One region of the Micromonospora sp. NPDC005298 genome, then DNA from elsewhere that is predicted to be linked to it. Evidence: riboswitches for the same ligand, from Rfam matches in the RefSeq annotation. Region 1 holds a riboswitch; the other holds the start of a gene.
What was found. A riboswitch is a leader RNA that binds a small molecule or an ion and turns the genes downstream of it on or off. The one in region 1 is predicted to bind thiamine pyrophosphate.
Positions count from the first base shown of each region.

Region 2: it holds a riboswitch for thiamine pyrophosphate, as region 1 does, so the genes downstream of both, ABZS77_RS27380 (ECF transporter S component) here and thiE (thiamine phosphate synthase) in region 1, are expected to answer to the same signal.

Region 1 covers NZ_JBEXGP010000012.1:40,261-55,502, forward strand. Annotated here, with positions in the region: gene ABZS77_RS18320 (ThuA domain-containing protein) at 1-1,820, opposite strand, end outside; TPP riboswitch at 2,115-2,224, shown strand; gene thiE (thiamine phosphate synthase) at 2,219-2,842, shown strand; gene thiO (glycine oxidase ThiO) at 2,839-3,954, shown strand; gene thiS (sulfur carrier protein ThiS) at 3,945-4,145, shown strand; gene ABZS77_RS18340 (thiazole synthase) at 4,142-4,921, shown strand; gene ABZS77_RS18345 (thiamine phosphate synthase) at 4,918-5,562, shown strand; gene thiD (bifunctional hydroxymethylpyrimidine kinase/phosphomethylpyrimidine kinase) at 5,559-6,344, shown strand; gene thiC (phosphomethylpyrimidine synthase ThiC) at 6,362-7,954, shown strand; gene ABZS77_RS18360 (hypothetical protein) at 8,087-10,972, opposite strand; gene ABZS77_RS18365 (cupin) at 11,050-11,358, opposite strand; gene ABZS77_RS18370 (LLM class F420-dependent oxidoreductase) at 11,355-12,305, opposite strand; gene ABZS77_RS18375 (ABC transporter ATP-binding protein) at 12,308-13,093, opposite strand; gene ABZS77_RS18380 (ABC transporter substrate-binding protein) at 13,365-14,396, shown strand; gene ABZS77_RS18385 (ABC transporter permease) at 14,498-15,242, shown strand, end outside.
Region 2 covers NZ_JBEXGP010000030.1:41,577-56,818, forward strand. Annotated here, with positions in the region: gene ABZS77_RS27345 (thioredoxin reductase) at 537-764, shown strand; gene ABZS77_RS27350 (pirin family protein) at 761-1,522, shown strand; gene gndA (NADP-dependent phosphogluconate dehydrogenase) at 1,697-3,139, opposite strand; gene ABZS77_RS27360 (MTH1187 family thiamine-binding protein) at 3,259-3,555, opposite strand; gene ABZS77_RS27365 (hypothetical protein) at 3,845-4,267, shown strand; gene ABZS77_RS27370 (energy-coupling factor transporter transmembrane component T) at 4,433-5,233, opposite strand; gene ABZS77_RS27375 (ABC transporter ATP-binding protein) at 5,230-6,663, opposite strand; gene ABZS77_RS27380 (ECF transporter S component) at 6,798-7,385, opposite strand; TPP riboswitch at 7,459-7,563, opposite strand; gene ABZS77_RS27385 (alpha/beta fold hydrolase) at 7,638-8,468, shown strand; gene ABZS77_RS27390 (SIS domain-containing protein) at 8,498-9,247, shown strand; gene ABZS77_RS27395 (DUF6328 family protein) at 9,368-9,871, shown strand; gene ABZS77_RS27400 (acyl-CoA dehydrogenase family protein) at 9,979-11,976, shown strand; gene ABZS77_RS27405 (hypothetical protein) at 12,035-12,202, opposite strand; gene ABZS77_RS27410 (hypothetical protein) at 12,212-12,820, opposite strand; gene ABZS77_RS27415 (Fur family transcriptional regulator) at 12,871-13,269, opposite strand; gene ABZS77_RS27420 (metalloregulator ArsR/SmtB family transcription factor) at 13,266-13,565, opposite strand; gene ABZS77_RS27425 (metal ABC transporter permease) at 13,609-14,475, opposite strand; gene ABZS77_RS27430 (metal ABC transporter ATP-binding protein) at 14,479-15,240, opposite strand; gene ABZS77_RS27435 (metal ABC transporter substrate-binding protein) at 15,237-15,242, opposite strand, start outside.

The DNA.
Region 1 (15,242 bases):
TAGTCGACGGTGGCCGGGACGACCGGCGGGAGGTTGGTCAGGCCGGTGTTGTTCGGCGAGTTGTTCACCGGTGCCGCGCAGTCGAACTTCGGGCCGCTCGGTCCGGACGGGAACGTGTAGTCGTTGTACGCCTCGTTCGTGCCCGTGCAGTACGGCCAGCCGTAGTTGCCGGGGGTGACGATGTTCCACTCGACCAGGCCGCGGGGGCCCCGGTTCGGGTTGTCCGCGTTGGCGTCCGGCCCGTAGTCCGCCACGTACAGCGTGTTGGTCTTCGGGTCGGTGCCGATCCGGAACGGGTTGCGGAAGCCCATCGCGTAGATCTCGGGACGGGTCTTCTCGGTGCCCGGCGCGAAGAGGTTGCCCGCCGGGACGGTGTACGTCCCGTCGTCCTCCGGGTGGATCCGGATCACCTTGCCGCGCAGGTCGTTGGTGTTGGCCGAGGTGCGCTGCGAGTCGTAGTCCTGGCGGCCCGGACGCTCGTCGAGCGGCGCGTACGCGCTCGACTCGAACGGGTTGGTGTTGTCGCCGGTGGCCAGGTAGAGGTTGCCGGCGCTGTCGAACGCCATGCTGCCGCCGGCGTGGCAGCAGGTGTTGCGCTGGGTGTCCACCCGCAGCACCTGCTTCTCGCTTGCCAGGTCGATGGTGTCGCCGGTCACCGTGAACCGGGACAGCAGGTTGCGGGTGACGCCGTCGTTGGGGGCGTAGTACAGGTACACCCACTTGTTGGTGGCGAAGTCCGGGTCGAGCCGGATGCCGATCAGGCCGTCCTCGTTTCCGGTGAAGACGTCCAGGTCGACGGCGGTGACGGTGTTGCCGGTGTCCGGCTTGATGATCTGCACCCGGCCGTCGCGCTCGATGTAGAAGACCCGCCCGTCGGGGGCGATGTCCAGTTCCATCGGGTTGCTGGTGTTGCTGTCCAGGGCGACCTTCTCGAAGTTCGAGGTCTTCGACGCGCCGCAGTCGGCGTCGACCACGCCGGCCGCTGTCTGGATGCCACCGAGCAGGTGGCCCAGGAACTCGGGCTCGGCGTACGACTCGCGGGTGTGCCCGCCGCCGGTGTACCAGGAGCGACCGCCGTCGAAGTCCTGACACCAGGCGGTCGGGTGGTCGGCGCCCATCGCGCCGGCGCCCGGGGTGTAGCTCTTCTCGTCGAGGCTGGCCAGCACGTGCACGTCCGGCCGCGGGTTGGTCTGGAAGTTGTACCACTCGTCGAACCGGGACCAGCGGTCCGGAAGTTCGGCGGTGGACGGGTGGGCGTGGTCCTCCACCTTGACGGTGGCCTGCTGGTTCTGCGGGTGGTTGGCGAAGTACGCGCCGACCAGGTCGCCGTACCAGGCCCAGCTGTACTCGGTGTCGGACGCGGCGTGGATGCCGACGTAGCCGCCGCCGGCCTTCACGTAACGCTCGAACGCGGCCTGCTGCTCGGCGTTGAGCACGTCACCGGTGGTGGAGAGCCAGACCACCGCCTTGTACTTCGCCAGGTTGGCGTCGGTGAATACGGCGCCGTCCTCGGAGTTGTCCACGGTGAATCCGTTGGCGGCGCCGAGCTGTTGAATGGCGGCGATGCCGGTGGGGATGGAGTCGTGCCGGAAGCCGGCGGTCTTGGAGAAGACCAGCACGGAGTAGGGGTCGGCGGCTGCGGCCTTCGGCGCCTTCGGCACCACCTGGGTGACCGGGGCAGCGGCCTGCGCGTCGCGCGGGGGGATCTGGGCTGCGGCGGGAGCCGCCTGCACCGGCGACCCGAGCAGGGTCGTCGAGGCGAGGGCCAGGGAGATGAGGGTCGCGGTGATGGGTACGCGGGCACGACGAGAACGGGACACGCCGCCTCCAATGTCGCAAGTGGACAGGAATACGCGGGGGTCGGCTCGCCGAAGACCGTCCCGGATGGAGCCGGTGGGGATGCCGTGCCAGGGCGTCCACGCCGGCATTTTGTCGAATCGCTGAACAAATTAATTCGGCTCGCTCGATGTCCGGCAAGATGCCGGCGGGTAACGGTTCTGCAACGGGGGGCGACATTCCGAACAGGACCGGGAGAAAGCGCCCGGTCGATTTGGTCGCGCAGGCCCGTCGACCCCTCCCTTGGCAGGCTGGCGGATCTGTCGTACGGTGACACGCAAGTAACCCACGGGAGCCCGGTGTACCGGGCTGAGAGGGGGGCTGACAGCCCCCGACCGTCGAACCTGATCCGGGTAATGCCGGCGCAGGGAGGAGCGTTGCCGTGCCGTCCCTGGGACGACTGCATCTGATCACCGACACCCGAGCCGGGTGCAACCCGCTCGGCGTGGTCCGCGCCGCCCTCACGGCGGCCCGCGCCGACCTGGTGGTGCAGGTCCGCGTCGAGGACTCCGCCACCGACCGCGCGGCGTACGAGCTGACCCGTGCCGTGCTGGCCCTCTGCGCGCCGTACGGGGCGACCTGCCTGGTCAACGACCGCCTGCACGTGGCGCTCGCGGCCGGTGCCGCCGGCGGTCACGTCGGAGCCGACGACCTGCCGGTCACCGCCGCCCGACACGTGCTCGGCCCCACCGGCGTGCTGGGCGCCACCGCCCGCGAGCCGGGGACCGCGGTCGACGCGGTCGTCGCCGGGGCCAACTACCTGGGCGTCGGGCCGTGCCACACCACGAGCACCAAACCGGGACTGCCCGACCCCATCGGCCCCGAGGGAGTACGCGCGGTCACCGACGCGGTCGACGTCCCGGTCATCGCGATCGGCGGAGTGACAGCCGCCCGCGTACCGGCGCTGCGCGCGGCCGGGGCGTACGGGGTGGCCGTGGTCGGTGCGCTCTCCACCGCCGCCGATCCGGCCCGCGCCACCGCCGAACTGCTGCGGGCACTGGCGTGACGGGCGAGGACACCGCCACCGACGTGGCGGTGGTGGGGGCCGGGCCGATCGGGCTGGCCGTCGCCTGGCGGTTGGCGGCCCAAGGCCTGCGGGTGGCGGTGCACGACCAGGCGTCCGGGTCGGGAGCCTCGGCGGTGGCCGCCGGCATGCTCTCCCCGGTCGCCGAGGCGTACTTCGGTGAGCGGCAGCTGACCGGGCTGCTGCTGGCGTCCGCGGCCCGGTGGCCGGCGTTCACCGCCGAGCTGACCGAGGCGACAGGCGTCGAGTTCGGCTACCGGACCGAGGGCACCCTGATGGTCGGCCTGACCGGTGACGACCTGGCTGAGGCGCGGCGGCTGTGGGCGTACCAGCAGGGTCTCGGTCTGCCGGTGACCCCGCTGCTGCCCAGCGGGCTGCGCGACCGCGAGCCGGCGCTCGCGCCGAGGGTGCGCGGCGGCGCGCTCGCGCCCACCGACCATCAGGTCGACCCCCGGCTGCTGGTGCCGGCTCTGCGCACGGCCGCGCGGCGGGCCGGCGCGGTGCTCGTGCCGCGACCGGTCCGCCGACTGTCCGACCTGGACGCCCGCGTCACTGTCGTCGCGGCCGGCTGCGGCGCCGCCGCCCTCACCGGGCTGCCGGTGCGGCCGGTGAAGGGCCAGATCCTCCGGCTGCGCGCACCCGGCGGCGTCGCGCCGGGCTTCCGGCACGTCATCCGGGGGTACGCCGACGGCGAGCACGTGTACGCGGTGCCCCGCGTCGACGGCGAGGTGGTGCTCGGCGCGACGGTCGAGGAACGCACGGACACCACGGTCACCGCCGGTGCCGTGCTGCGACTGCTCCGCGCCGGCGTCGACCTGCTGCCCGAGCTGGCCGAGTACGACCTCGTCGAGGCGGTCGCGGGGCTCCGACCGGGCACCCCGGACAACGCGCCGATCCTCGGACCGCTGCCCGGCCGGCCGGACGTGCTGGCCGCCACCGGACACCACCGGCACGGCATCGTGCTCACCCCGGTCACCGCCGACCTGATGGCCGACCTGGTGCTCACCGGCGTACCCGACCCGCTGCTCGCGCCCTTTCGGCCCGACCGGTTCCCCGGCACGGCCCGCACCGACCAGGAGGACCCATGCAGTTGACGGTGAACGGGACCGGGCGCAACGTCCCCGGCGGCGCCTCGGTGGCCGACCTCGTACGGGACGTGGCCCCGCAGCACCGGGGAGTGGCCGTGGCGGTCAACGGCGAGGTGGTGCCCCGGGCCGGCTGGCCGGTCACGGTGCTGCACGACGGTGACCGGGTCGAGGTGCTCACCGCCGCGCAGGGCGGGTGAGCGGCGTGTCGTTGGAGCTGGGTGGGGAGACGTTCGGATCGCGGTTGATCCTCGGCACCGGCGGTGCCGCGAACCTGCACGTGCTGGAGCAGGCGATCCGCGCGTCCGGGACCGAGCTGGTCACCCTCGCCCTGCGCCGCGTGGACACCGCCCCCGGCACCGGCGGTGGGCTGCTGGAGCTGCTGGACCGCTGCGGCGTACGACTGTTGCCGAACACCGCCGGCTGCCACACCGCCACCGAGGCGGTGAAGGTGGCCCGACTGGCCCGGGACGCGTTCGACACCGACTGGGTCAAGCTGGAGGTGATCGGCGACGAGCGGACCCTCCTGCCCGACGGGGTGGAACTGCTCCGCGCCGCCGAGGAGCTGGTCGCCGACGGGTTCACCGTCCTGCCGTACACCAGTGACGACCCGGTGCTCGCCCGCCGGCTCGCCGACGTGGGCTGCGCCGCCGTGATGCCGGCCGGCGCGCCCATCGGCTCCGGGCTCGGCATCGGCAACCCGCACCACATCCGGCTCATCCGGCAGAGCGTCGACGTGCCGGTGATCCTGGACGCCGGCATCGGCACCGCGTCCGACGCGGCCCTGGCCATGGAGCTGGGCTGCGACGCGGTGCTGCTGGCCAGCGCGGTCACCCGGGCCGCCGATCCGGTGGCGATGGCCACGGCGATGCGGTACGCCGTCGAGGCCGGCCGCCTGGCCGCCGGCGCCGGACGGATCGCCCGCCGCTTCCACGCCCTGGCATCCAGCCCCGACGAGGGAAGACCGGACCTGTGACCCCGCCGTCCGGGGTTGTCGTGCTCACCGATCGGCTCGCCGCGCGGGCCGGGCTCGACCGGGTGGTGGCGGGGGCCGTGGCCGGGGGAGTGCGGTGGGTGGTGCTGCGGGAGAAGGACCTGCCCCGCGCCGAGCGCGCCGCCCTCGCCGCCGACCTGCGCGCGATCCTCGCCGACGTCGGCGGAACCCTCGTCGTGGCCGGCCCGGACCCGCTCGGCGGCGACGCCGTCCACCTGCCCGCCGCCGGCCCGTACCCGCCACCGGTCCACGGGCTGGTCGGCCGCTCCTGCCACGACCGGGCCGAGCTGGACCGACTGACCACCGAGCACTACGCCACCCTCTCGCCCGTGCATCCCACGAGGACGAAACCCGGCTACGGCCCGCCCCTGGGCGCTGCGGGGCTGCGCAGTCTGGTCGAGGCGAGCCCGGTGCCCGTCCTGGCCCTCGGGGGAGTGGAGACCCCGGAGCAGGTGACCGCCTGCGTCGAGGCGGGAGCCGTCGGAGTGGCGGTGCTGGGCGCACTCATGCGCGCGGAAGACCCAGCCGAGGTAGCCACCACCCTGACCAGCGCCTGTGCCGAGGCGGTCGTTCGCAGGCACGGTCGGCCGCAGCCTTCAACCGCAACCAAGGAAAGACGATGACCCCAAGCACCGTGCTGACCATCGCCGGTTCCGACTCAGGTGCCGGCGCGGGTATCCAGGCCGACCTCAAGGTCTTCGCCGCGCTCGGGGCGTACGGCACGAGCGTCCTCACGGCGGTCACCGCGCAGAACACGCGGGGTGTCGACGCCGTGCTGCCGTTGCCGCCGCGAACCGTCGCCGAACAGCTCGACAGCGTGCTCGACGACTTCACGGTCGGCGCGGTCAAGACGGGAATGCTCGGCACACCGGCGGTCGCCGACGTGGTGGCCGAGGCCGCCCGGGACGGCCGGCTGCCACGCCTCGTCGTCGACCCGGTACTGGTCGCCACGAGCGGCCACCGGCTCGGCGTGGTGAGCGCGGTGGAGCGGCTGCTGCCGTACGCCATGGTGGCGACGCCGAACTGCGCGGAGGCCGCGGCCATCACCGGACGCGGAGTGGACGACGTGGCCGGGATGGTCGTGGCCGCCGAGGCGCTCGCGGCCGGCGGCCCGGAGTTCGTCGTGGTCACCGGTGGTGACGTGGACGGCGACGAAGCGGTCGACGTGCTGTGCGGCGGTGGCGTCACCACCCTGCTGCGCGCACCCCGGGTGGACACCCGGCACACCCACGGCACCGGGTGTTCGTTCTCGGCGGCGATCGCGGTGCGGCTCGCGTCGGGCGATCCGGTGCCGGCGGCGGTGGAGGCCGCCAAGGAGTACGTGCTCCGCGCGCTGACCGGTGCGCGGAGCTGGGAGCTGGGTGCGGGACGTGGACCGCTGGACCACTTCGGCTGGTCCTCTTGATCACCAGGGAGGTTGTCGTGCAGGCACGAGGCAAGGTGTACGTCGAGGGTTCGCGGCCGGATGTGCGGGTGCCGTTCGCGGAGGTGGCGTTGACCCGTGACCATCCGCCGGTGCGGCTCTACGACACGTCCGGCCCGGGATCGGACCCGGAGGTGGGGTTGCCCGCGTTGCGGGGGCCGTGGATCGCCGAGCGGGGTGACGTGGCGCCCGTGCGGGGCGCCGGCACGCCGCTGGCCGGCAGGGACGGTCGCCGTCCGACGCAGCTCGCCTACGCGCGGGCCGGTGTGGTGACGCCGGAGATGGAGTTCGTGGCGATCCGGGAGAACGTCGACCCGGAGCTGGTCCGGACGGAGATCGCCGCCGGCCGGGCGGTGCTGCCGCTCAACGTCAACCACCCGGAGTGCGAACCGGCGATCATCGGCAAGGCGTTCCTGGTGAAGGTGAACGCCAACATCGGCACCTCGGCGGTCAGCTCGTCGGTCGCCGAGGAGGTGGAGAAGCTCACCTGGGCGACCCGCTGGGGCGCGGACACCGTGATGGACCTGTCCACCGGCAAGCGCATCCACGAGACCCGCGAGGCGATCGTGCGGAACTCGCCGGTGCCCATCGGCACCGTGCCGATCTACCAGGCGCTGGAGAAGGTCGGCGGCGACCCGGTGAAGCTGAGCTGGGAGGTGTTCCGTGAGACGGTCATCGAGCAGGCCGAACAGGGCGTCGACTACATGACCGTGCACGCCGGCGTGCTGCTGCCGTACGTGCCGTTGGCCGTGGACCGGGTCACCGGGATCGTCTCCCGGGGCGGCTCGATCATGGCCGCGTGGTGCCTGGCCCACCACGAGGAGAACTTCCTCTACACCAACTTCGCCGAGCTGTGCGCGCTGCTCGCGCGGTACGACGTGACGTTCTCGCTCGGCGACGGGCTGCGCCCCGGCTCCATCGCGGACGCCAACGACGAGGCGCAGTTCGCCGAGCTGCGCACCCTCGGCGAGTTGACGACGGTCGCCTGGGAACACGACGTGCAGGTGATGATCGAGGGCCCCGGTCACGTGCCCATGCACAAGATCAAGGAGAACGTGGACCTCCAGCAGGAGTGGTGCCACGAGGCGCCCTTCTACACCCTCGGTCCGCTGACCACCGACATCGCGCCCGCGTACGACCACATCACCTCGGCCATCGGCGCCGCGATGATCGGCATGTTCGGCACCGCCATGCTCTGCTACGTCACCCCGAAGGAACACCTCGGACTGCCCGACCGCGACGACGTGAAGGCGGGCGTGATCGCGTACAAGATCGCCGCCCACGCGGCGGACCTGGCCAAGGGACACCCCGGCGCGCAGGCGTGGGACGACGCGCTGTCGAAGGCGCGGTTCGAGTTCCGCTGGGAGGACCAGTTCAACCTCTCACTCGACCCGGAGACCGCGCGCTCGTACCACGACGCGACGCTCCCGGCCGAGCCGGCGAAGACGGCCCACTTCTGCTCGATGTGCGGACCGAAGTTCTGCTCCATGAAGATCACCCAGGAACTCAAGGAGTACGCGGCCCGCGGCATGAAGGACAAGTCGGAGGAGTTCGTCTCCGGCGGGGGTCGGGTCTACCTGCCGCTGGCCTGATCCGTCCACACCGTTTGCCGGCTCGCACCGTTTGCCGGCCCGCACCGTTTGCCGGCTCGCACCGTTTGCCGGCTCGCACCGTTGCCGGCCCGCCTTCGTGCGGGTCGGGCCGGCAACGGCGGGGCGGGCCGGTCAGTCGCGGTGGTGCCGCCCGGTTGAGCGCAGCGAGCGGCGGCCGTTCTCCTGCTCCGGCTCGTTGTCGGCGACCGGCTTGCCCAGACCGGCGACCCAGTCGACGAACTCCTCGTCCTGCGCCGGCAGCGGCTCCTCGGCCTCCGACACGGGCCGGGTCTCCTCATCCGCCCGGGAGCGGTTGCGGCGGAACAGGCCGCCGAGCCGTCCACGCCGAGCCGGCTGCTCCGCCTCGTCGTCGGGCGTCGGCTCGACGTTCGCCGGGCTGTCGGGCACCGACTCCACCTGCCCCGCCACCACCGGGGGCGCCGGGATCGGCTCCGCCTCGGAGGACGGGGTTCCGCTGGTGCGGGTCGACGTACCGGTCGCCCGGCGCCAGCGGGCAGCCGCCCGGTCCACCGCGCTGCGGCTGCCGCCACGCTCGGTCGACGCGGTCGAACCCTCCGCCGTGCCGTTCCCCGTAGTGCCGTTCCCCGCTGTGCCGTTCTCCGTAGTGCCGTTCTCCGTGGTGTCGGTCGACGGCGCGGTGTCGGTCGGGGTCGTGTCGGTCGACGGCTTGCGGGGCGTCGGGCTGTTCTGCGCGCCAGCCGGGCCAGCGCGACGGCTGGTGTTGAAGGCGTCCCAGGTGCTGGCCCGGCTCAGGTCCGGCAGGGATGCCCGGTGACGGGGGCGGGGCGTCCACTCGGCCGGGTCCGAGGAGGTCTCGACGTCCGGCGTCGCCGACCTGGCGTCCCTGGTCTGCGCCGCTGTCGTACGCCCCGAGGTGACCGGCCAGGCCACCGGGGTCGGTGTCCACCGGTCCGGCTGCGCGTCGCCGACGGGCTCCCCGGCGAACAGGGGAGCGGCGGAGTCGTCCTCGAACCGTTCGGCGTCGGTGGGGTCGGTCCGGCGGCCGGCGCGTACCGGACCGGACGCGACGGCCGGCGTGGCATCCGTCGCCGGAGCGGTCACGGCTTCCCGACCAGCCGCGCCGTGCTCACCTACCGCGTCGCGCTCCGGGGCGTCCTCGGCGCGCGGGGCGGCCGGGGCTTCCGCAGCGGCCGGGCTGTCCGGACCGGTGGGAGTGTCCGAGGCGGTGGGGGTGGCGGGAGTGTCCGGGCCGGTCGGGGTGGCCGGGTTGGTGGGTCGGGCGTCGTCGGTGGCGCTGCCGGGCCGGGTGGCCTTCCTGGCCCGTCCCGTACCCGCGCCCGCCGCCGGCTTGCCGGCGGCACCGGCGGCGGTGATTTCGCCGGCACCGGACGTCGTGGTCGCCTCGGAGCCGGTGGATACGAGCGTCGCGGGCGCCGCGGAGCCCGTGGATACCGGCGTCGCGGGCGCCTCGGAGCCGCTGGCGTCGGGCGCCTCGGAGCTGCTGGCGTCGGGCGCCGTGGCCGCTTTGACTCCGATGGATGCGGACTCGGTGGCCGACGGTGTGGGATCGGCGTCCGACGTGGAGGGGGTGGACTTCGCCTTGCGGGTCCGGCGCGGCTTGGGCGTCGGCGTCGCCGTGGTGGCGGCACCGCCCGTCGCGCTCGCGCCGTCGGAGCTGCTCGCGCCGGTCGTATCCCGGTCGGTCGTGGCCGGGTCGGTCGTGGCCCGGTCGCTGGCGTCCGTGTCGGGGTCCGTCCGCTCGGCGGCCCCGCCCTCGCTCGTCGGGAGGTCGTCCGTGGGCGGGAGCGTGCGGCCAGCGGTGCTGCCCAGCGGATGGTCCGACACCTCGGCGCCCAGCGACGAGTCGAGCCCGGCGAGGGGAGAGGCGGCGGCCGGGCCGTGCTGGCCGCTCGCCGTGGTCCCCGGCCAGTCCCAGTGCGCCGGAACGGTACGTACCGCGCCGTCGGTGGTGACCGGGCCGGACCCCGTCCGCCCCGGGGTGGTGGTCGTGCCGGCGAACGTCGCGAGTGCGGTGCGCCCGGTGGCGGTTGGCTCGTCCGCCGGGTGACCGGTGGCGTCGAGGTCGTCCGCCGCACCGGCCGACCTGGCACCGGGCAGGGCTGGGCCGGCGGGCAGTGGACGCAGGATGGTGGTCGGCTCGACCACCTGCGGGTCGGTGCCACGGGCGCGTACCGGCCAGCGCAGCAGGGCTGCCGCCGCCGCGCCGAGCGCACCGGCGAGGACCGCGATCAGCGCGCCGTAGTAGGGGGTGGTCTGGTAGCGGTCCACCGCGTCCCCGGGGCCGGCGGTCAGGTAGGCGATCGCCACCAGGACCGGACCGGCCACGCCGGTGGCACCGCTGACCAGGGGGACCTGACCCCGCCAGCGGGAGAGCCCGGCGGTCGCCGCGCCGGCGAGCAGCGCTGTGATGGGCAGCAGCAGCAGCGCGAGCCGCTGGGCGGCGTCGTCGTCGAGCCAGCTCGGCTCCAGTACGCCGAGCCGCACCGTGGGCAGTGGGCCGGCCGTGCCGAGCGACGGCAGGACGGAGATCAGCGCCAGCAGCCAGACCGCGCCGGCCACGGCCGCCATGTTCCAGCCCAGCTCGGGCCGGAGCAGGACGGCGATGGCCGCGCCCGCTCCGATGATCGCGCCGAGGATGGCGCAGATGCCCACCGCCCAGACCGGGTCGACCGAGATCAACTCGGCGGCCCGGGCGGGTTGCATGCAGAGCGGCGCGACGGCGGTGGCGCCCAGCGCGGCGGCGCCACCGATGGCCAGCTGCCGGCCAGTGCCGGCCGCCGGGGTGTCCCGGCGGGCCAGTCGTCCGGTCAGGACGGCGCCGGCGACGGCGGCGTTCGCGGCGAACCAGCCCACCCAGACGAGCTGGGCCGGCCACTGGTTGACGGTCGTGCCGGTGAAAGCGCCGGTGAGCCGGACGATGCCGAAGCCGTACGCGACACCGAGCTGACCGGCCCCGGCCAGCACGCTCACCCCGAGCGCCGTGAGCAGCAGTCTGCCCCAGGTCCGAAAGGCCATGTCCGGCACGTTACGCACCTGGTACACCGGATCGCCACCGGCGCGCCGCGCGGCACGCCGGACCGCGCCCGGCGGGTCTACTTGAGTTCGACCAGCCGGGCCAGGTAAGTCGTGTCTCCGACATTGGTGAGCATGTGCACCGCTCCCGGGTCCCGGTAGACCACGCCACCGGTGGGCTCGTCGGCGTCGATCAGGGTGCCGTCGACGGTCTGAACGACGTTCTTCGCGCCCTCGATCGCCACCACCAGGTAGGGGTGGTCGTGGCGGTGCAGAGGCTGCCGCTCACCCGGTTCGAGCCGGATGTGCCAGACCCGGACCCGGTCGTTCTCGTACACGATCTCCTGGCCCACCGGCCCGAGTTCGGTTCCGTCGATCACGTTGGTCATCGTTCTCCGTCCAGTTGCGGGAGCACCTCGGCGGCGATCAGCTCGAGGTGGTCGAGGTCGGCGAGGTCGGTCATCCGCAGGTGCACCCGGGTCGCGCCGATCTCGGCGAACTCGCCGAGCCGCTGCACGAGTTGCGCGGGCGACCCGACCACCGGGTCCTCCGGTGGCAGTGCGCTCTTCTCGTGCAGGGGCGCGGCTCGCCGCTGCGCCTCCGCGTCAGTCCGGCCGATGGCCACCACGATCCCGGCGGAGAGCACCAGCGGCGCACGCCCGGACCCGGCCCGGCCGGCGCGGTCACACGCCTCCCGCACCCGGTCGTACGCCGTGGCGGTCTCCGCCACGGACTTGAACGGCATGTTGAACTCCGTGGCGTACCGGGCGGCCAGGTCGGGGGTGCGCTTGGGGCCGCGTCCGCCCACGATGATCGGTGGTCCGGGCACCTGCACGGGCTTGGGCAGGGCGGGCGCGTCCACCAGCCGGTAGTGGTCGCCGGTGAAGCTGTACGTCTCGCCCGACGGCGTCGCCCACAGACCGGTGATCACCTCAAGTTGCTCGGCCAGCCGGTCGAAGCGTTCGCCGACGGCCGGGAACGGGATGCCGTACGAGAGGTGTTCGCGCTCGTACCAGCCCGCGCCGATGCCCAACTCGACCCGGCCGCCACTCATCTGGTCGACCTGCGCGACCATCACGGCCAGGGGGCCCGGCAACCGGAAGGTGGCCGACGTCACCAGGGTGCCGAGCCGGATGCGTTCGGTCTCCCGGGCCAGCGCGGCGAGGGTCAGCCAGGCGTCGGTCGGGCCGGGCAGGCCGGGGTCGGCGCCCATCGACTGGTAGTGGTCGGCGCGCAGGAAGCCCTCGTACCCGCCGGCCTCGGCCAGCTTGGCGAAGCGGAGCTGGTCGTCGTAGCTGGCGCCCCGGTGCGGCTCGGTGAAGACCGACACCCGCATGGTCATCGTCCTTCCGCGCCGGCCACGGCCGGCTGGTCGCGTTCCATCAACAGCTCGTGCAGGTCGGCGCTGACCTGGGCCACGTCGGCCAGGTGGGCGTTGCGCCCCAGGGTGCGGGGGCGGGGGATGGTCACCTCGACGACCTTGCGGATCCGGCCGGGGCGGGGGCTCAGGACGACCACCCGGTCGGCGAGCAGCACCGCCTCGTCGATCGAGTGGGTGACGAAGACGATGGTCGGCTTGTTCTCCATGTGCACCCGCTGAAGTTCACCGGAGAGTTCCTCGCGGGTGAGCGCGTCCAGCGCGGAGAACGGCTCGTCCATCAGCATCACCCGGGGTTCGCCGATCAGCGAACGGCACAGCGAGACGCGCTGCTGCATGCCGCCGGAGAGTTCGTGCGGCAGCCGCTTCTCGAAACCGGACAGCCCGGCGACGTCGAGCAGCTCGCGGGCGCGCCCGCGGTGCTTGGCGCGGCTCCAGCCGAAGACCTCGACCGGCAGCAGGACGTTGTCGAGGACGCTGCGCCAGGGCAGCAGCGCCGGTTTCTGGAAGAGCATGGCGATGTCGCGGCGGGGCCGCGTGATCGGCGTACCGGCGACGGTGATCTCGCCGGCGGTCAGCGGGAGAAGCCCGGCGATCAGCCGGAGCAGGGTGGACTTGCCGCAGCCCGAGCGGCCGAGGACGGCGACGAACTCACCCTCGGTGACGTCGAGGTCGATGCCGCGCAGGGCTTCGACCCGGCCGGACCGGCCCTCGAAGGTACGCGACACCCCGGACAGTCGGATCATCTCCGGCGGACCTCCGCTGAGTGGACGGTCAGGAATCCGACAAAGGCTAGCGGGCGTGTCTGTGTAACGCACCGTCCGGGGTGCTCGTCATGTTGTTTCCGTTCCGCAACCCGATACGCCTGGCGTCGCAACTGTGGGTTTCTCGTACGCTGTGCCCGCGAAGAGTCCCCTCACGATGGCGGTGCCGGCTTCCACCCCTCTCGCCGGTTCCGCCGCGACAACCCCCTCCGGTGGCCTGCCGGCCCCGGTCGGAAAGGACATGGTGCTACTGATGAGAAGGCTGACCCGTACGGTCGCTACGGCCGCGCTGGCCACTGCCCTCGCCTTCGTCTCCGCGTGCAGCAGCGGGTCGGATTCGGGTGACGACGCCAAGGGCGGCAGCGGAGGGACGCCGGAGAAGGTGACCTACCTCACCTCCTTCGGCAACTTCGGTCGTGACTCCTACGCCTGGGTGGCGAAGGAGAAGGGCTTCTTCAAGGAGGCCGGGTTCGACGTCGAGATCAAGGCGGGCCAGGGCACCGGCGGCGTCATCCAGACGGTCGTCGGCGGACAGGCCGACTTCGGGCCGATCGACCTCACCGGCGGTCTGCTCCAGCTCGGCAACGGCCAGGCGAAGGACTTCGTCGCGGTGGCCGCGATCCAGCAGCGCACGATGGCCGGCATCGCCACCGTCGAGGGCAAGAACATCGCCTCCCCGAAGGACCTCGAGGGCAAGAAGCTCGCCGACACCCCCGGCTCCGTCGTCCGCAACCTGTTCCCGACGTACGCCCGGCTCGCCGGTGTGGACGCCAGCAAGGTGACCTGGGTCAACGGTGAGGCGCAGGCACTGATCGGCACGCTGGCCTCCGGCTCGGTGGACGGCATCGGCCAGTTCGTCGTCGGTCAGCCGACGATCGAGGCCGTGGCCAAGAAGAAGGCTGTCATGCTGCCGTACAGCAACGTGATGCAGGACCTCTACGGCAACGTGCTGATCACCTCCTCCAAGATCGCCAAGGAGAAGCCCGAGATGGTGAAGCGGTTCACCGCGGCGCTGCTCAAGGGCCTGGAGTACAGCCTGGCGAACCCGAAGGAGGCCGCCGACCTGCTGAAGAAGAACGTCGACGCCACCAACACCGCGTCCGCCGCCGCCGAGCTCGAGCTGATGGCCGCGTACGTCCGCTCCGGCAACTCGGGCACCGCCATCGGCACGCTCGACAGCGGCCGGGTCGCCAAGAGCATCGCGATCCTGCAGGGCGCCGGCGCGTTGAAGCAGAACATCACCCCCGAGCAGATCATCGACTTCAGCCTCGCGCCGAAGGCCTGATCGTCCGGTCGTCACCAGGGGGTACGTTCCGCCGGTTCCGGCGGGACGTACCCCCGTCGCTCGTCGGCCCCCGCGGGCCGTGGGATATCGAGGAGAAGAAGATGACCGACGTCCGCTCAGCAGAGCCGGCCGTGGCGGCGACCCCGCCTCCGGGCCCCGGCCGCGAGGCGGGTCGGGGCGCCGGCCTGCGCGCCGGGACCGGGGCGACGCTGCTGCCCGTGGCCGGCATCCTCGTCGCCCTGGCGGCGTGGTGGCTCATCGCCCGGCTGGAGCTGGTCCACCCGGCCGCCCTGCCACCGCCGGGTGACGTGCTCACCGCGTTCGTCGACAAGCCCGCCCGGATGTTGGAACACACCTGGGACACGCTGCTGGAGATCCTGTTCGGGTTCGCCCTGTCGGCGGCCGCCGGTGTCCTGATCGGACTCTCCCTGGCCAGCTCCCGCACTGTGGAGCGGATGTTCACCCCGCTGCTCGTCGCGGTGAACGCGGTGCCGAAGATCACGCTGGGCCCGCTGCTGGTGGTGGCGCTGGGCTGGGGTCAGAAGCCCATCCTGACCATGGTGTTCCTGCTGTGCTTCTTCCCGATCGTGCTCTCCACCGCGACCGGGTTGACCACCACCCCGGCCGACCTGGCGGAGCTGGTGCGGTCCTGGAACGCCTCCCGCTGGCAGGCGTTCCGCAAGGTGCGTTTCCCGGCGGCGCTGCCGCAGATCTTCGTCGGTCTCAAGGTGGCCATGCCGCTTGCCGCGATTGGCGCGGTGATCGGTGAGTTCCAGGCCGGCGAGAGCGGCCTGGGTTACGTCATCCTCCAGTACGCGGGCGTCGGCGACACCGCCACCGCCTGGG
Region 2 (15,242 bases), on a different contig from region 1:
GCCCGGTCGCGCTGCCGTCGTGCCCGGTCGCGCTGCCCGTCGTGCCCGGTCGCGCTGCCCGTCGTGCCCGGTCGCGCTGCCCGTCGTGCTCCGTCGGGCTCCCTTGGTACTCCGGTCGTGCTCCCGTCGCGCCGCCGTGGTGCTCCCGTCGTGCTCCGGTCGCGCCCCCGTCGTGCCCCGTCCCCGTTCTGCCCTTCGCCCCCGCCCTCCCCGGCCCCGCCCGGTTGATCATGGAGTGGTGGTCGTCGGCTTGGTCGCTTTCGCTACTTTCGTCACCACCACAATTCCTTGATCGACGGCGAGGGGGCGCGGGGTGGGACGCGGCGAGGCGGCGCGGGGTGGGACGCGGCGAGGCGGCACCGGGCGGGCGGGGAGGGCGGGGAGCGGAGCGGGGTACGGGTGCGGGCGGGATGGGGTGGCGGGGTGCGGGCGGGATGGGGTGGCGGGGTGTGGGCGGGGGTTGGTTGTTCGAGGGCTGGAGAGGTGGGGGCGGCGGTAGGGTCCGGAGGTGGTGGCACTCGGTGGTGGGGGTAGGTGTGCGGGATCTCCGGTACAAGATGATCATGGCGTTGAACGCGGCGGATCTGGGTGACCCCATCTGCGAGCAGGTGGCCGACATCTGCGCCGAGATCGCCGAGCAGCACTGTGCCGAGTTCGGCCACACGCCCCAGGTGCGTACCGGTGAGATCGCCGAGCTGGCCACCGGCGAGCCGGCGCTGACCTGGGCGCCATCCACCCCCGACTCCGGGCGGCGTGCCTGGTGACCGCCCCCGCTCCGGCGGTCGACGTACGTCGTGCCGACGACCGGTTCGCCACCCGGATCTCGTGGCTGGATTCCAAGCACTCCTTCTCGTTCTCCCGGCACTACGACCCGGCGAACACCCACCACGGGCTGCTGCTGGTCAACAACGACGACGTGGTCCGGCCGGGTGCCGGCTTCGAGACCCACCCGCATGAGGACATGGAGATCGTCACCTGGGTGCTGCGGGGCTCGCTGGTGCACCAGGACTCCACAGGCCACTCGGGGGTGATCTACCCGGGGCTGGCCCAGCGGATGAGCGCCGGCACCGGCATCCTGCACTCGGAGAAAAACGACGCCTGGCGGCTCAACAACCAGGAGCCGCACAGCGACCCGGTGCACTTCGTGCAGATGTGGGTGCTGCCCGACGAGCAGGGTGTCGACCCCGGCTACGAGCAGTTGGAGATCGAGGACGAACTGCTCCGCGGCGGGCTGGTGCCGATCGCCTCCGGGATGGAACGGTACGACGGCGCGTCCGCGATCCGGATCCGCAACCGGTACGCGACCCTGCACGCCGCGAGGCTCGCACCCGGCGACGAGGTCACCATTCCGGACGCGCCCTTCGTGCACCTGTACGTGCCCAACGGCACGGTGACCCTGGAGGGCAGCGGCCCGCTCGGCACCGGCGACGCGGCCCGGCTCACCATGACCGGCGGCCGGCGGGTCACCGCCGACGAGCCGGCCGAGATCCTGGTCTGGGAGATGCACGCCACCGTCGCCTGACGCCGGCGCGTCGTCGCCTCCCATGATCTCGCTCGAACAGGGATGTAGTGGCCTCCCGACAACGGGAGGCCACTACATCCAGGATCAAGCACGATCTTGCGGTGCGCGGTGCGCGGTGCGCGGTGCGCGGTGGGGCACCTCGTGTGTGCGGCGCGCCGGTCCGCGGGTGTGGCGTCAGGCGGGGGATTCGGTGCGGTCGCCGGCCCAGGTGGTGTGGAACGTGCCCTCGCGGTCGACCCGCTGGTAGGTGTGCGCGCCGAAGTTGTCCCGCAGACCCTGGATCAGCGCGGCGGGCAGCCGCTCCGCGCGGAGTGCGTCGAAGTACGCAAGCGACGACGAGAACGCCGGCGTCGGCACTCCGGCTCGCGCCGCGTCGGCCACGACCCGTCGCCAGCTCGGTACGCCGGCGCCGACCGCCTCGGCGAAGTAGGGCGCCACCAGCAGCGTCGGCAGGTCCGGCTGCTCGTCGTACGCCTCACGGATCCGGTCGAGGAAGCGGGCCCGGATGATGCAGCCGCCCCGCCAGATCGTCGCCGTGCCGCCGAGGTCGATGTCCCAGTCGTACTCCTGGCTGCCGGCGCGGATGTGGTCGAAGCCCTGGGCGTACGCGACGATCTTGGAGGCGAGCAGCGCCCGGCGGACGTCCTCGACGAACGCGTCCCGGTCGGCGACCTGCCATTTCTCACCGGCGTCCGGGAATGCCCGGCGGGCCGCCTCGCGCTGGTCGACGTGCCCGGAGAGCGAGCGGGCGAAGGTCGCCTCGGCGATCCCGGTGATCGGGATGCCCAGGTCCAGCGCGCTCTGCACGGTCCACCGGCCGGTGCCCTTCTGCTCGGCCCGGTCCTGCACGACGTCGACGAACGCCCGGCCGGTCGCCGCGTCGGTGTGTGCCAGCACGTCGGCGGTGATCTCGATGAGGAACGACTCCAGCTCGCCGTCGTTCCAGTCCCGGAAGATCTCCGCGATCTCGGCCGGCGTCGCGTCCAGGCCGGCCCGCAGCAGGTCGTACGCCTCGGCGATGAGCTGCATGTCGGCGTACTCGATGCCGTTGTGCACCATCTTCACGAAGTGCCCGGCGCCGTCCGGTCCGACGTGGGTGCAGCACGGCACGCCGTCCACGTGCGCGGCGATCTTCTCGAACATCGGCCCGAGCTTGGCGTACGACTCGGCGGAGCCACCCGGCATGATGCTCGGTCCCAGCAGCGCGCCCTCCTCGCCGCCGGAGACGCCGGTGCCGCTGAAGTGCAGCCCCTGCGCGCGCAGTGCCTCCTCGCGGCGGCGGGTGTCGGCGAAGTGGGCGTTGCCGCAGTCGACGATGATGTCGCCCTCGTCGAGCAGCGGCACCAACTCGTCGATCACCGCGTCGGTGGGCGCACCGGCCTTGACCATGACGATCACCGCGCGTGGTCGTTCCAGCGACGCCACGAAGTCGGCCATCGTCTCGCCGGGCACGAACGTGCCCTCGTCGCCGTGCTCGGCGATCAGGCTGCGGGTGCGCTCCGGTGACCGGTTGTGCACCGCCACCGTGAAGCCGTTGCGGGCCAGGTTGCGGGCCAGGTTGCGGCCCATCACCGCCAACCCGGTCACACCGATCTGCGCCGTCGCCTGCTCAGCCATCCGTGCCGCCACCTTTCACCGCCGCTATTGACCCGAACCTATCGCGGTACGCGCCAGTACGTACCGGTGATCCACATAGCGATACTCGGCGTGGCCGCCGTGCTGCCCACAGTGGCCGATCAGCCCTCGGCGAGGCGGGCCTCGATCCGGGCGACCTTCCCGGCGAGGGCATCGGTGACCCCGGGCCGGACGTCGGCCTTGAGCACCACACTCACCCGGGGCGCCTGCGCTGCCACCACGTCGACCGCCCGCTTCACCACCGCCATCACCTCGTCCCACTCGCCCTCGACGGTGGTGAACATGGCGTCGGTCCGGTTGGGCAGGCCGGACTCGCGGACCACCCGTACCGCCTCCGCGACGAGGTCACCCACGGAGTCACCGCCGCCGAGCGGGGTGATCGAGAACGCGACAAGCATGTGCCGATCGTGCCAGTAATTCGGGTGCGCGTCCGCCGGGCGGTGGTTACCGTACGGGCATGCGCAACTGACGCCCCATCTTCCGAGCCGGTCCGCCGCCCCGCGTCGCGGTCCGTGCGCTCCCGGGCGTCCCGCGTTCTCCACCCGCCGTGCGGCGGTGCTGGCGCTGTCGATCCCGGTGAGCAGTCCCTTCCCGATTCGACTGTCGCGGCCGCGACGGTCACCAGTCGAGCCGACCGGCCCCGGAGCGCGGGACCGGCAGTGACGGTCGGCACCGAAGGAGGCCCGGATGCCCGCGAAGCGCACACCGAAGAGGTCCCGTACCGCCACACCGACGCCCGCCGGCACGGACCCGGCGGCCGGCCATGACGCGCTCCTACCAACCCGCCCCGACGTGGATCACGCGGTCGAGCCGGCGCTCCTGGTCGAGCCGGCACTTCCGGCAGCGTTGGGTGAGCCGGTGCTGGTCGAGCCGCCGCTGTCGGCGGTGCTGAACCGGTCGGCTCTGCCGGCGGCGGTGCCGGGTGAGCTGGCGCCGCAGGTCGACGTGCCGGCAGTGGTCGACGCGCCGGTGGTGGCAGAGCTGCCGAAGGCGGCCGGTCGACCGAAGGCACCGACGGCCGGCCCGCCGCAGGGTGGCGGGACGCGCTCGACCGGCGGGCGTGGCCGACAGGCTGGCCAGAGCCGCCGCTACGCGTTCCGGCGCAGCTGACCGACCCCGCACCCACCCGGCCGCGCTGTTCCGGCGGTGAGGCTGCACCATGCTCGTGGTGCAGCCTCACCGCCCAGCGAAGCAGCACCATCCGCGATGCGGTGCGGATCATCCCGGCGTGGCGGTGAGGCGCGCCGGTCGGCGCGCCGCAGGAAAGCGGGCGACTCAGCCGATCAGCGGCCGGAAGGCGCCGGTGAGGATGCTCGTGGTGAGGGCCGCGCCGGCCAGGGCGACCGACCCGGCGATCAGGAGGGCGTCGGCGCGGGTGAACGGCTGGCGGCGGGCGACCGTTCGTGGTGTGCCGGCGTCGAAGCCGCGTGCGTCCATGGCCACCGCGAGCCGTGTGCCGCGACGGATCGCCCCGACCAGCAGGGCGAATGCGGTGGAGGTGAACAGCCGTAGCTTCGCCAGCGGGTTGCGTCCGGCGTCGACGCCGCGCGCCCGCCGCGCCATGCTGATCATCTGCCACTCCTGTCCGAGCAGTGGCACGAGCCGGAACGCGGCGAGCGCCCCGATGGCGAACCGCGCCGGTGCCTTGGCGTTCTGGATCAGTGCGTCGGCCAGGTCGGTGGGGTCGGTGGTGGCGAAGACGATCACGCCGGGTAGGGCCACCGCGAACACCCGTAGTACCAGCCCGAGCGCGGTGAGCAGCACGCCGGTGCTCACCAGGACCGGCCCGACGTCGAGGAGGACCCGGCCGGACCGGTCGGCGGCGAACAGCACCAGGGTGACCAGGATGCCGGCGGCGCTGAGCAGCAGCGGCAGTGCCCGGCGGGCCAGCATCCGGTAGCGGATGCCGAACAGGGGCAGCAGGGCGAGTTCGAACGCGATGGCGATGGCCGGGGCGACCGGGTCCAGGGTGGCCAGCAGGATGAACGAGAAGGCCAGCGCGGCGGCCACCTTCGCCACCGGGTTGCGGCGGGCCAGGGGCGCGTCGGGCGCGGCGATCGGTTCGATGCTGATCATCGGTTGCCGTCCGGGGGCGGGTGCAGGGTGACGGTGCGGTCGGCGAGCGCGGTGACGAAATCCGCGTCGTGGGTGACGGTGACCACGCCGTGCCCGGCGTCGCGCAGATCGGCGAGGAGATCCACCAGCTCCCGCCAGGTCCGCCGGTCCTGGCCGAAGGTGGGTTCGTCGCAGATCAGCAGGCGGGGCGCGGTGGCCAGGGCGGTCGCGACGCTCAGCCGCCGCGCCTCCCCACCGGAGAGGGTGTACGGGTTGGCTGCCGCGAGCCGGTCCAGTCGCAGCCGCTCCAGCAGCCCTGCCACGGTGTCCTTGACGGCTGTCTCGGGTTGACCGGTGCGGCGAGGGCCGAGGGCCAGCTCGTCGAAGACCGTGCCGGTCACGAACTGGTGCTCCGGGTCCTGGAAGACCGAGCCGATCCGCCGGGCCAGCGCGGGCGCTCGCCAGCGGTGCGGGGGAGTGCGGTGGTCCGACCCGGCCAGCTCGACGGACGCGGTGACCCGGCCGGCGCCCGGTCGCAGCAGACCGCCGAGCAGCAGGGCCAGGGTCGACTTGCCGGCGCCGTTGGGCCCCTGGACGGCGAGGGCTTCTCCGGCGCGTACCGCCAGGTCGGTGGCGCCCAGCCGGGGCGGCAGGCCGAGCCTGTCGGCGGTGAGCAACAGCTCTCCGGGGCCGGCGGTGGCCGGTCGGGGCGCGATGGGGTGACCGGGCACCCAGACGCCCTCGGCGGCGAGGGCGGCGCCGTGCGCCGCGAAGACCGCCTCGGGGGTACCGTCCGCGCGGACGCCCCCACCCGGCTCCAGGACGATCACCCGGTCGACCAGCGGCAACGCCTCGGCGACCCGGTGTTCGACCAGGATCAGGGTGGTGTCGGCGTTCAGCGCGCCGGCCACCGCCTGTCGGACGAGGGTGGCGCCGGCCGGGTCCAGGTTCGCGGTCGGTTCGTCGAGCAGCAGCAGGCCGGGTCGCAGGGCCAGCGCTCCCGCCAGGGCGAGGCGTTGCTGCTCACCGCCGGAGAGCGCGGCCGTGTTGCGGTTTCGGGGGTACGGGAAGCCGACGCGGCGCAGCGCCTCGTCGACCCGGGGCCAGATCTCGTCGGTGGGTACGCCCCGGTTCTCCAACCCGAACGCCACGTCGTCGCCGCTGCGGGCCATCACCAGTTGCGTCTCGGGGTCCTGGAAGACGATGCCGACCCGTTCCCGCGCCTTGCGGGGGTCGAGCCCGTCGATCTCGACGGTGCCCTCCTGTTCGCCGGAATCGTCGGGCAGCAGCCCGGCCAGGGCGCTGAGCAGTGTGCTCTTGCCGGCTCCGGAGGGGCCGAGCAGCAGAACCCGTTCGCCGTCCTCCACCCGCAGGTCGACGCCGCGCAGAGCCCAGGCCCGCCGCCCGGCGTGCCGCCACCCGAACCCCCGCAATACCACCCCGCCGCCCATCAACCCACCCCCCTACTCCTTCTCCTCCACCAGCAGCAGCCCGCATCTCCCCGTTGATCAAGAGGTTCGCGTCAGAAGAGCGCACCCTGGTGACGCGAATCTCTTGATCACCGCGAGCCACCGCAGCCGGCGGGTCAGATCAGGGCGCGTTCCTGGGCCACCGGGAAACGATCCAGGGCGCCGGTGTTGGCCAGGGCGCGAGTGAGCAGCCAGCCGCCGGCGCCCGCGATCACGGTGGCGCTGACGACGGTCAGCAGCGCGTACGGGATGCGGTAGTCGGCAAGCGCGTAGTCGACGTTCCAGACGAAGAAGTCGAACAGCGCGGCGCTCAGACCGGTCAGCGCACCGGCCAGGACGGCGGTCGGCAGGCGGAACGACCGGTACCGGAAGGCGGCGAACGCCAGCTCGGCGCCGATGCCCTGCACGATGCCCTGCGGGATCACCGTGCCGGCCCACTGGCTGCCCAACAGGGCGGAGAGGACCGCCGCCACCGTCTCGCAGTACAGCGCGGCGCCGGGCTTGCGGATGACCAGGCCGCCGATGACGGCCGGCATCAGCCAGACGCCGTAGAGCAGGGTCTGCGCCGGCGGGAAGAAGGCGAACGCCCCCTCGGTGGCGCTCCACACCAGGCCCCAGGCCCAGAAGATGACGCCGAAGGCCACCGCGATCACCGAGGCGACCACGATGTCGATGGTCCGCCAACGGTTTGTGGTGTTGTCCATGCTGTGCTCCCAGTTCACGAAAGAGAACCAGGCAAGACGCACGCCGCGTCCGGTGGCACCGGACTGCGGCGCGGCTGGAGGTCGACCGAACTCCCTGCGCTGGCATTACCCAGATCAGGTTCGAGGGTCTGCGGGCGTACCCGCACTCTCAGCGCTGTGCGCTCCCCTGTCGGATGTGAAGTTGTCTCGCTGACGCTAGCACCGACAAGGCGTACCAGCCCAGCAGGGCGTCGGCTGGGTAGGGTGACGATCATGCGGGTAGACGCACGAGGTCTCACGTTCGAGGTACGCGCCGGTGGACCGCCGGACGGTGAACCCGTCCTGCTGCTGCACGGCTTCCCCCAGCACAGCGGCGAGTGGGACGACGTCGTCCCGGCGCTGCACGCGGCGGGACTGCGCACGTACGCGCTGGACCAGCGGGGCTACTCGCCGGGCGCCCGGCCGGAGGCGGTTGCCGAGTACCGGATCCCCGAACTGGTCGCCGACGTGGTGGCGGTGCTCGACGCGCTCGGCCTGGACGCCGTGCACCTGGTCGGTCACGACTGGGGCGCGGTGGTGGCCTGGGCGGTGGCCGCCGGGCATCCGGAGCGGGTCCGTACGCTCACCGCGGTGTCGGTGCCGCATCCCGCCGCCATGGCGCACGCCCTGCGTACCGACCGGCAGCAGAAGGCCCGCTCGTCGTACATGGCGCTGTTCCGGATGCCGGGCAAGGCGGAGAAGGTGCTGCTGGCCCTCAACGCGACGGCCCTGCGCAAGATGCTCGGTGGCGTCGGCGACAGCTCCCGGGTGGACCGCTACGCCGACCCGATGCGGGAGCCGGGCGCGCTCACCGCCGCGCTGAACTGGTATCGGGCGATGTCCGGGTCCGACCTGGCCGGCGTCGGCCCGGTCGGCGTGCCCACCACGTACGTGTGGAGCGACCGGGACGTCGCGATCGGCCGTGCCGCCGCCGACGCGTGCGCCGCCAACGTGACCGGCGACTACCGCTTCGTACCCCTGACCGGGGTGACCCACTGGATCCCGGACGCCGCCCCCGGCCCGCTCGCCGAGGCGATCCTGGCCCGGGTCAACGGAACGGCCTGAGCCGGCCGCAACCAGACGACGGAGGACGCATGACGGTAAGTGCCGAGGACTACCTGGCCGTGGTGACCGAGACGATCGGCCGGGTGGCCGCGAGTCAGCGGGAGGCGGTGGGACGCGCCGCCGACCTGATCGCCGACGCGGTCCGTGCCGACGGGGTGGTGCACGCGTTCGGCACCGGCCACTCGGAGGCCCTCGCCATGGAGATCGCCGGACGGGCGGGCGGGCTGGTGCCGACCAACCGGATCGCCCTGCGCGACCTGGTGCTGCGCGGCGGCGAACCGGCCGACCGGCTCGGCCCGCTGCTGGAGCGGGACCCGGCGGTGGCGCACCGGCTGTACGAGTTGACCCCGGTGCGGCCCACCGACGTGTTCGTGCTTGCCTCGAACTCGGGGGTCAACGGCGCGATTGTGGAGTTCGCCGCGCTGGTGAAGGAGCGCGGCCACGCCCTGGTGGCGATCACCTCCGCGCAGCACTCCGGCCGGATGACCTCCCGGCACCCGTCCGGCCGCAAACTGGCCGACGTCGCCGACGTGGTGCTCGACAACGGCGCCCCGTACGGCGACGCGACGCTGCCGCTGCCCGGCGGCGGTGCGGTCGGCGCGGTCTCCTCGATCACGGCGGCGCTGCTGGCCCAGCAGGTCACCGTGGAGGTGGTGGCCCGGTTGCTGGCGGCGGGGGAGCGGCCCCCGGTCTACCTGTCGGCGAACATCCCGGACGGCGACGCGCACAACAACGCGCTGGAGGCCCGGTACGCGGGCCGGATCCGGCGCGGCTCCTGAGTATGTCCGGCAGGTGGCCGGGAGGTGTCGTGAACCTGTTTCACGCTCGGCCGGGTGGGGCATTGGCGTTGCTGCCGACGGCTGGAGCCGTCGGCAGTAGCGTCTCACCGGAGGTAGCGCGTGTCGAAGGAGACCGAGAAGCAGCGTTGGCAGCGCAACTTCGCCGACCTGTTGCAGGAGTTGCGGGTCGCCCAGACCGGCGTGCAGATCCTCTTCGCCTTTCTGCTCACCCTCCCGTTCAGCAACGGGTTCACCCGCACCAGCGAGTTCCAGCGTGACGTCTACATCGTGGCGTTGCTCGCGGCGGCCGCCGCCACCGCGATGATCATCTCACCGGTCGCGTTCCACCGGGCGCTGTTCCGGCAGGGACGCAAGCCGGAGCTGGTCCGCTTCGCCCACCGGATGGCCACCGGTGGCCTCGCCTTCATGTTGATCGCCATGGTCAGCGCGGTGCTGCTGATCACCGACTTCGTGTTGGACCGGCCGATCGCCTTCCTGCTCAGCGCCCTGACCGGGCTGTGGTTCCTCATGTTCTGGATGATCCTGCCGTTCGCCCGCCGCAACTGGGGTGAGGACGACATCGACGACGAGGACGACGACCCGGAAACCCTCACCGATCGCTGATCGCGCGACGATCCGCACGCGGCGCTACCCCTGGGTAACAACCGGGGGTAGCGTGGCGGGTAGTCGCGCACGTCGATGCAGCCGCACCGAGTTTCGAGGGGGCAGCCGTGACCACGACGCACAACGGCCGACCGGCACCGGACGGCCCCGACTCCGAAACCACCACGGGTGCCGCCTCGGCGCTGCCCGCCGAGGCCGGGCAGGTCACCGAGAAGGAGGCCCGGCAGGTCGCCGAGGCCGCCCGCGAGTCCACCTGGGACCGACCCAGCTTCGGCAAGGAGCTGTTCCTCGGCCGTTTCCGGCTCGACCTCATCGACCCGTGGCCCCGCTCCGACCCGGACGACGTGGCGCGCGCCGAGGAGTTCCTCGGCCGGTTCCGCGCCTTCCTCGCCTCCGAGGTGGACGGCGCGGCGATAGAGCGCGACGCGTCCATTCCGGATTCCGTGTACCACGGCCTGGCCGACCTCGGCGCGTTCGGCATGAAGATCGACAGGCAGTACGGCGGGCTGGGGTTGAGCAACCTGCACTACTGCCGGGCGTTGATGCTGGCCGGCTCGGTCAGCCCGGCGATCGGCGCGCTGCTCTCCGCGCACCAGTCGATCGGGGTGCCGCAGCCACTGAAGATGTTCGGCACCGCCGAGCAGAAGCAACGCTTCCTGCCCCGGCTCGCCGCCGGCGAGGTCTCCGCGTTCCTGCTCACCGAGCCCGACGTCGGCTCCGACCCGGCCCGCCTGGCCACCACCGCCGAACCGACCGAGGACGGCACCGGTTACCGGCTCAACGGCGTGAAGCTCTGGGCCACCAACGGCATCGTCGCCACCCTGCTGGTGGTGATGGCCCGGGTGCCGGCCCGTGAGGGACGACGCGGTGGGATCACCGCGTTCGTGGTGGACGGCGACAGCGCCGGCATCACGGTGGAACGGCGCAACGAGTTCGTCGGCCTGCGCGGCCTGGAGAACAGCCTCACCCGGTTCCACGACGTCTTCGTGCCCGCCGAGAACGTCATCGGCGGCGAGGGCAAGGGCCTCAAGATCGCCCTGACGACCCTGAACACCGGTCGGCTCTCGCTGCCGGCGATGTGCGTGGGCGCCGGCAAGTGGGCGTTGAACGTGGCCCGGGAGTGGGCCGCCGACCGGGTCCAGTGGGGTCGACCGGTGGGCGAGCACGAGGCGGTCGCCCAGAAACTCTCCTTCATCGCCGCCACCACGTACGGCATGGAGACCATGCTGGACCTGTGCTGCCTGCTCGCCGACGACGACCGCAACGACATCCGGATCGAGGCGGCGCTGGTCAAGCTGTACGCCAGCGAGATGGCCTGGAAGATCGCCGACGAGCTCATCCAGATCCGGGGCGGACGAGGGTACGAGACGGCCGACTCGCTGGCCGCCCGCGGCGAACGCCCGGCCGCCGTCGAACAGATGCTCCGCGACCTGCGGATCAACCGGATCTTCGAGGGCTCGACCGAGATCATGCACCTGCTGATCGCCCGGGAGGCCGTCGACGCCCACCTGTCGGTCGCCGGCGACATCATCGACCCGGACGCGGGGCTCGGCCGCAAGGCCCGCGCGGGTGCCCGCGCCGGTGCCTTCTACGCGAAGTGGCTGCCCACCCTCGCGGTCGGTCGAGGTCAGAGCCCGTCGGCGTACGGCGAGTTCGGGCCGCTGGCCGCGCACCTGCGCCAGGTGGAACGGTCGTCGCGCAAGCTGGCCCGGTCGACGTTCTACGCGATGTCGCGTTGGCAGGGGAAGATGGAACGCAAGCAGGCGTTCCTCGGCCGCGTGGTGGACATCGGCGCGGAGTTGTTCGCGATGTCGGCGGTCTGCGTGCGGGCCTACGCCGAACGGGACACCCGTCCGGAGAACGTCGAGCTGGCCGACCTGTTCTGCCGGCAGGCCCGGGTGCGGGTGGACGCCCTGTTCACCGCCCTGTGGGACAACACCGACTCGGTCGACGTCGCCGCCGCGAAGCGGATCCTCGCCGGCCGCTATTCGGCGCTGGAGGAGGGGGTCATCACCCCGTCGGACGAGCTGCCCTGGGTGGCCCGCTGGTCGCCCGGTCCGTCCACCGCCGAGGACGTCCGCCGCCGCATCCCGCCCAGGCCGTGACCGTGTGCCGCCCGGCGCTCGCCGGCCGGGCGGGCCGGTCCGCAGCCGACGGGGCCGCTCAGCGGGCGACCGCCCAGGCCAGCACCGCCGCCAGGATCAGGCCGTTGAGCACCGCCAGACCCAGGTACGCCGCGGGCGGGATCTTCCTGCCCCGTCGGACGAAGGAGACCAGGACGGCGGCGTAGCCGAGCAGCAGGACGGCGATGACGACCAGGAAGTAGAACACCCGAAGACCTTAGCGGCCACGACTGCGCAGACCGAGTTGGCGCAGCTCCAGCGCGGCCAGGGCGTCGACGGTCTCGTCGTCGCCGCGCCGCCACGCCTCGGCGACGTCGGGCGCGATCCGGGTCAGCCGGCCCAGCGGCTGGGTCGCCAGCGCGCGCAGGGCGAGCAGGTCCCGACCGGCCGGCCCGGCGGCCAACTTCGCGGCCGATCCGGCCCGGCGCATCCAGCGCACCCGCAGCGGCAGCCACCCGAACAGCACCAGGCCGAGCGGGAAGATCAGGACCGCGATGGCGAGCGCCAGGGCGAGCTGATCGACGAGGTGCTGCTGGTCGCGGCCGGCGTCGGCGAGCCCACGGGCGGCGTCGGCGGCCCGCCGGAAGGGCGCGGTCAACTCGTCACCGACCAGCGGCACCCGGCCGACCTTGCTGCCGGCGTCGCCCAGGTTGTCGGCGAGCCCGCTGCCGGCGCCCTCCAGCTTCTGCCCCGGTACGGCGAGCTTCTGGACCAGGTCGTGCAGCCACAGCGCACCACGGATCGCGACGTACACCCAGGCGACGACGAGCAGGTCGGTGAGCAACTGGCGGGCGGCGGTCGGAAACCGATCGGCGTAAATCTTCACGCCGGACAGCGTGTCACGAACGGGCCCGGTGGGGCACCCGCACAAAACCGTCAGCGGACGCAGGCCGGGCAGGTGCCGAAGATTTCCAGGGTGTGGCTGACGTCGGCGTAGCCGTGCTGCTCGGCGACCCGGTCGGCCCAGCTCTCCACGGCCGGGCCGGCCACCTCGACGGTACGGCCGCAGGCCCGGCAGACCAGGTGGTGGTGGTGTCCCTGGCTGCACCGGCGGTAGAGGTGCTCGCCGCCGGGCGGGCGCATCACGTCGATCTCGCCCGCGTCCGCCAACCCCTGCAGGGTGCGGTAGACGGTGGTGAGGCCGACCCGCTCACCGCGCTGGCGCAGCATCGCGTGCAGGTCCTGGGCGCTGTGGAAGCCCTCCATCTCGCCGAGCAACGCGCTCACCGCCGAGCGCTGCCGGGTGTTGCGCAGCGCGGCGCCGCTCTCGCTCATGATCCCTCCCCGGCGTGGCTGACCGCGTCCGCCACGATGTGCGCGACGTGCTCGTCGACGAGGCTGTACGCGATTTCCCGACCTCGGCGCGAGCCCCGGACGACGCCCGCGCCCCGCAGCACCCGCAGGTGCTGGGAGACCAGCGGCTGCGCGGCGCCCAGCTTCTCCACCAGCTCGTGGACGCACCGCTCGCCGTCGGCCAGCTCGCTGACGATCGCCAACCGGATGGGCGCCGACAGGGCGCGGAGCAGTTCGCTGGCCCCGTCGAAAGCCTCATAGCCCGCTGTGCCGGTCATCCCGCAACGGTAACCAACATCGGACGCGTCCCGCTGATCCGTCTCAGCGGAGCACGACCTCGTGCGGTTCCGGCGCCGGGACCGAGGACGGTGTGACCCGGCGACGCAGAGCCCGCCAGACGCCACCGGCCACGGCCACCACCAGGAACGACGCGATCGCCACCAGCACCACCGACGCGCCCGGCGCGGTGTCCGCCGTCGCCGCCACCCAGACGCCGGAGCCGGCCGCGAAGAACCCAAGCGCCATCGCGGCGGTCATCGTGCTGCGGAAACCGCGGGTGACCTGCTGGGCGGCGGCCACCGGGATCACCATGAGCGCGCTGATCAGCAGCACCCCGACCGCGCGCATCGCGATGGTCACGGTGACCGCGGTGGTGACCGCGATCAGCAGGTTGAGGGTGCGCACCGGTAGGCCGGAGACCCGGGCGTACTCCTCGTCGTGGCTGACCGCGAAGAGCGCCGGCCGCAGCGCGATCATGGCGACGAGGATCGCCGCGCCGAGCACGGCAATGGTGGTCAGGTCGGCAGGCGAGATGGTGGTGAGCGACCCGAACAGGTAGGCGTTGAGGTTGGCGCTGGTGGCGTCGGACAGGCCGACCAGCAGCACACCGCCGGCGATGCCGCCGTAGAAGAGCAGGGCCAGGGCCAGGTCGCCGGAGGTACGCCCACGGGAGCGGACCACCTCGATCGTGACCGCGCCGAGGGTGGCCACGATCACCGCCACCAGCACCGGCGAGCGGTTGAGCAGCAGGCCCGCGCCGACGCCCGTCAACGCGACGTGCCCGATGCCGTCGCCGATCAGCGTCAACCGGCGCTGCACCAGGTAGATGCCGAGCGCCGGCGCGGCCAGGCCGATCACCAGCGCGGCGATCAGGGCACGCTGCATGTACGGGTACTGGAAGAGTTCCATTGCTCAGCTGCTCCACAGCCCGGCGGGCTCGTCGGGACCGTGCGGGTGCACGTGGTCGTGGTCGGGCTCCGCGTGGTGGCCGGCCGGGTCCGGCACCGGGCCGTCGTGACAGATGCCACCCTCGTGTACGACGACAGCCCGGCTGATCACCGGTCGCAGCGGGCCCAGCTCGTGGGCCACCAGCAGCACCGTCCCGCCGTCGCCGACGAAGTCGCGAAGCGCTCCGGCGAACGCCTCCTGGCTGGCCGCGTCCACCCCCGCGGTGGGCTCGTCGAGGATCAGCAGCTCCGGCCGGCCGGCAAGCGCGCGGGCGATCAGGGTGCGCTGCTGTTGGCCGCCGGAGAGGGTGGCCACCGGGTCGGCGGCCCGGTCGGCGAGGCCCACCGCGCGCAGCGCGTCGTCGACGGCGGTGCGGTCGGCGGTGCCCGGAGGACGGAGCAGACCCCGGCGGGCCAGCCGGCCGGAGGCCACCACCTCGCGCACCGTGGCCGGTACGCCGCCGCCAGCCCCGAGGCGCTGGGGGACGTACCCGATGCGTTGCCACTGTCGGAACCGGCGCAACGGCTGGTCGAAGAGGGTGATCGAGCCGGTGCTCAGCGGCACCAGTCCGAGTACCGCGCGGATCAGCGTGGACTTGCCGGAGCCGTTGGCGCCGAGCACCGCGACGACCTCCCCGGCGGTGACGGTGAGCGAGACGTCCCGGAGCACCGGGCGGCCCTCGTAGCCGACCGCCGCGTGCTCGACGGTGATGACGGGTGTGCTCACGA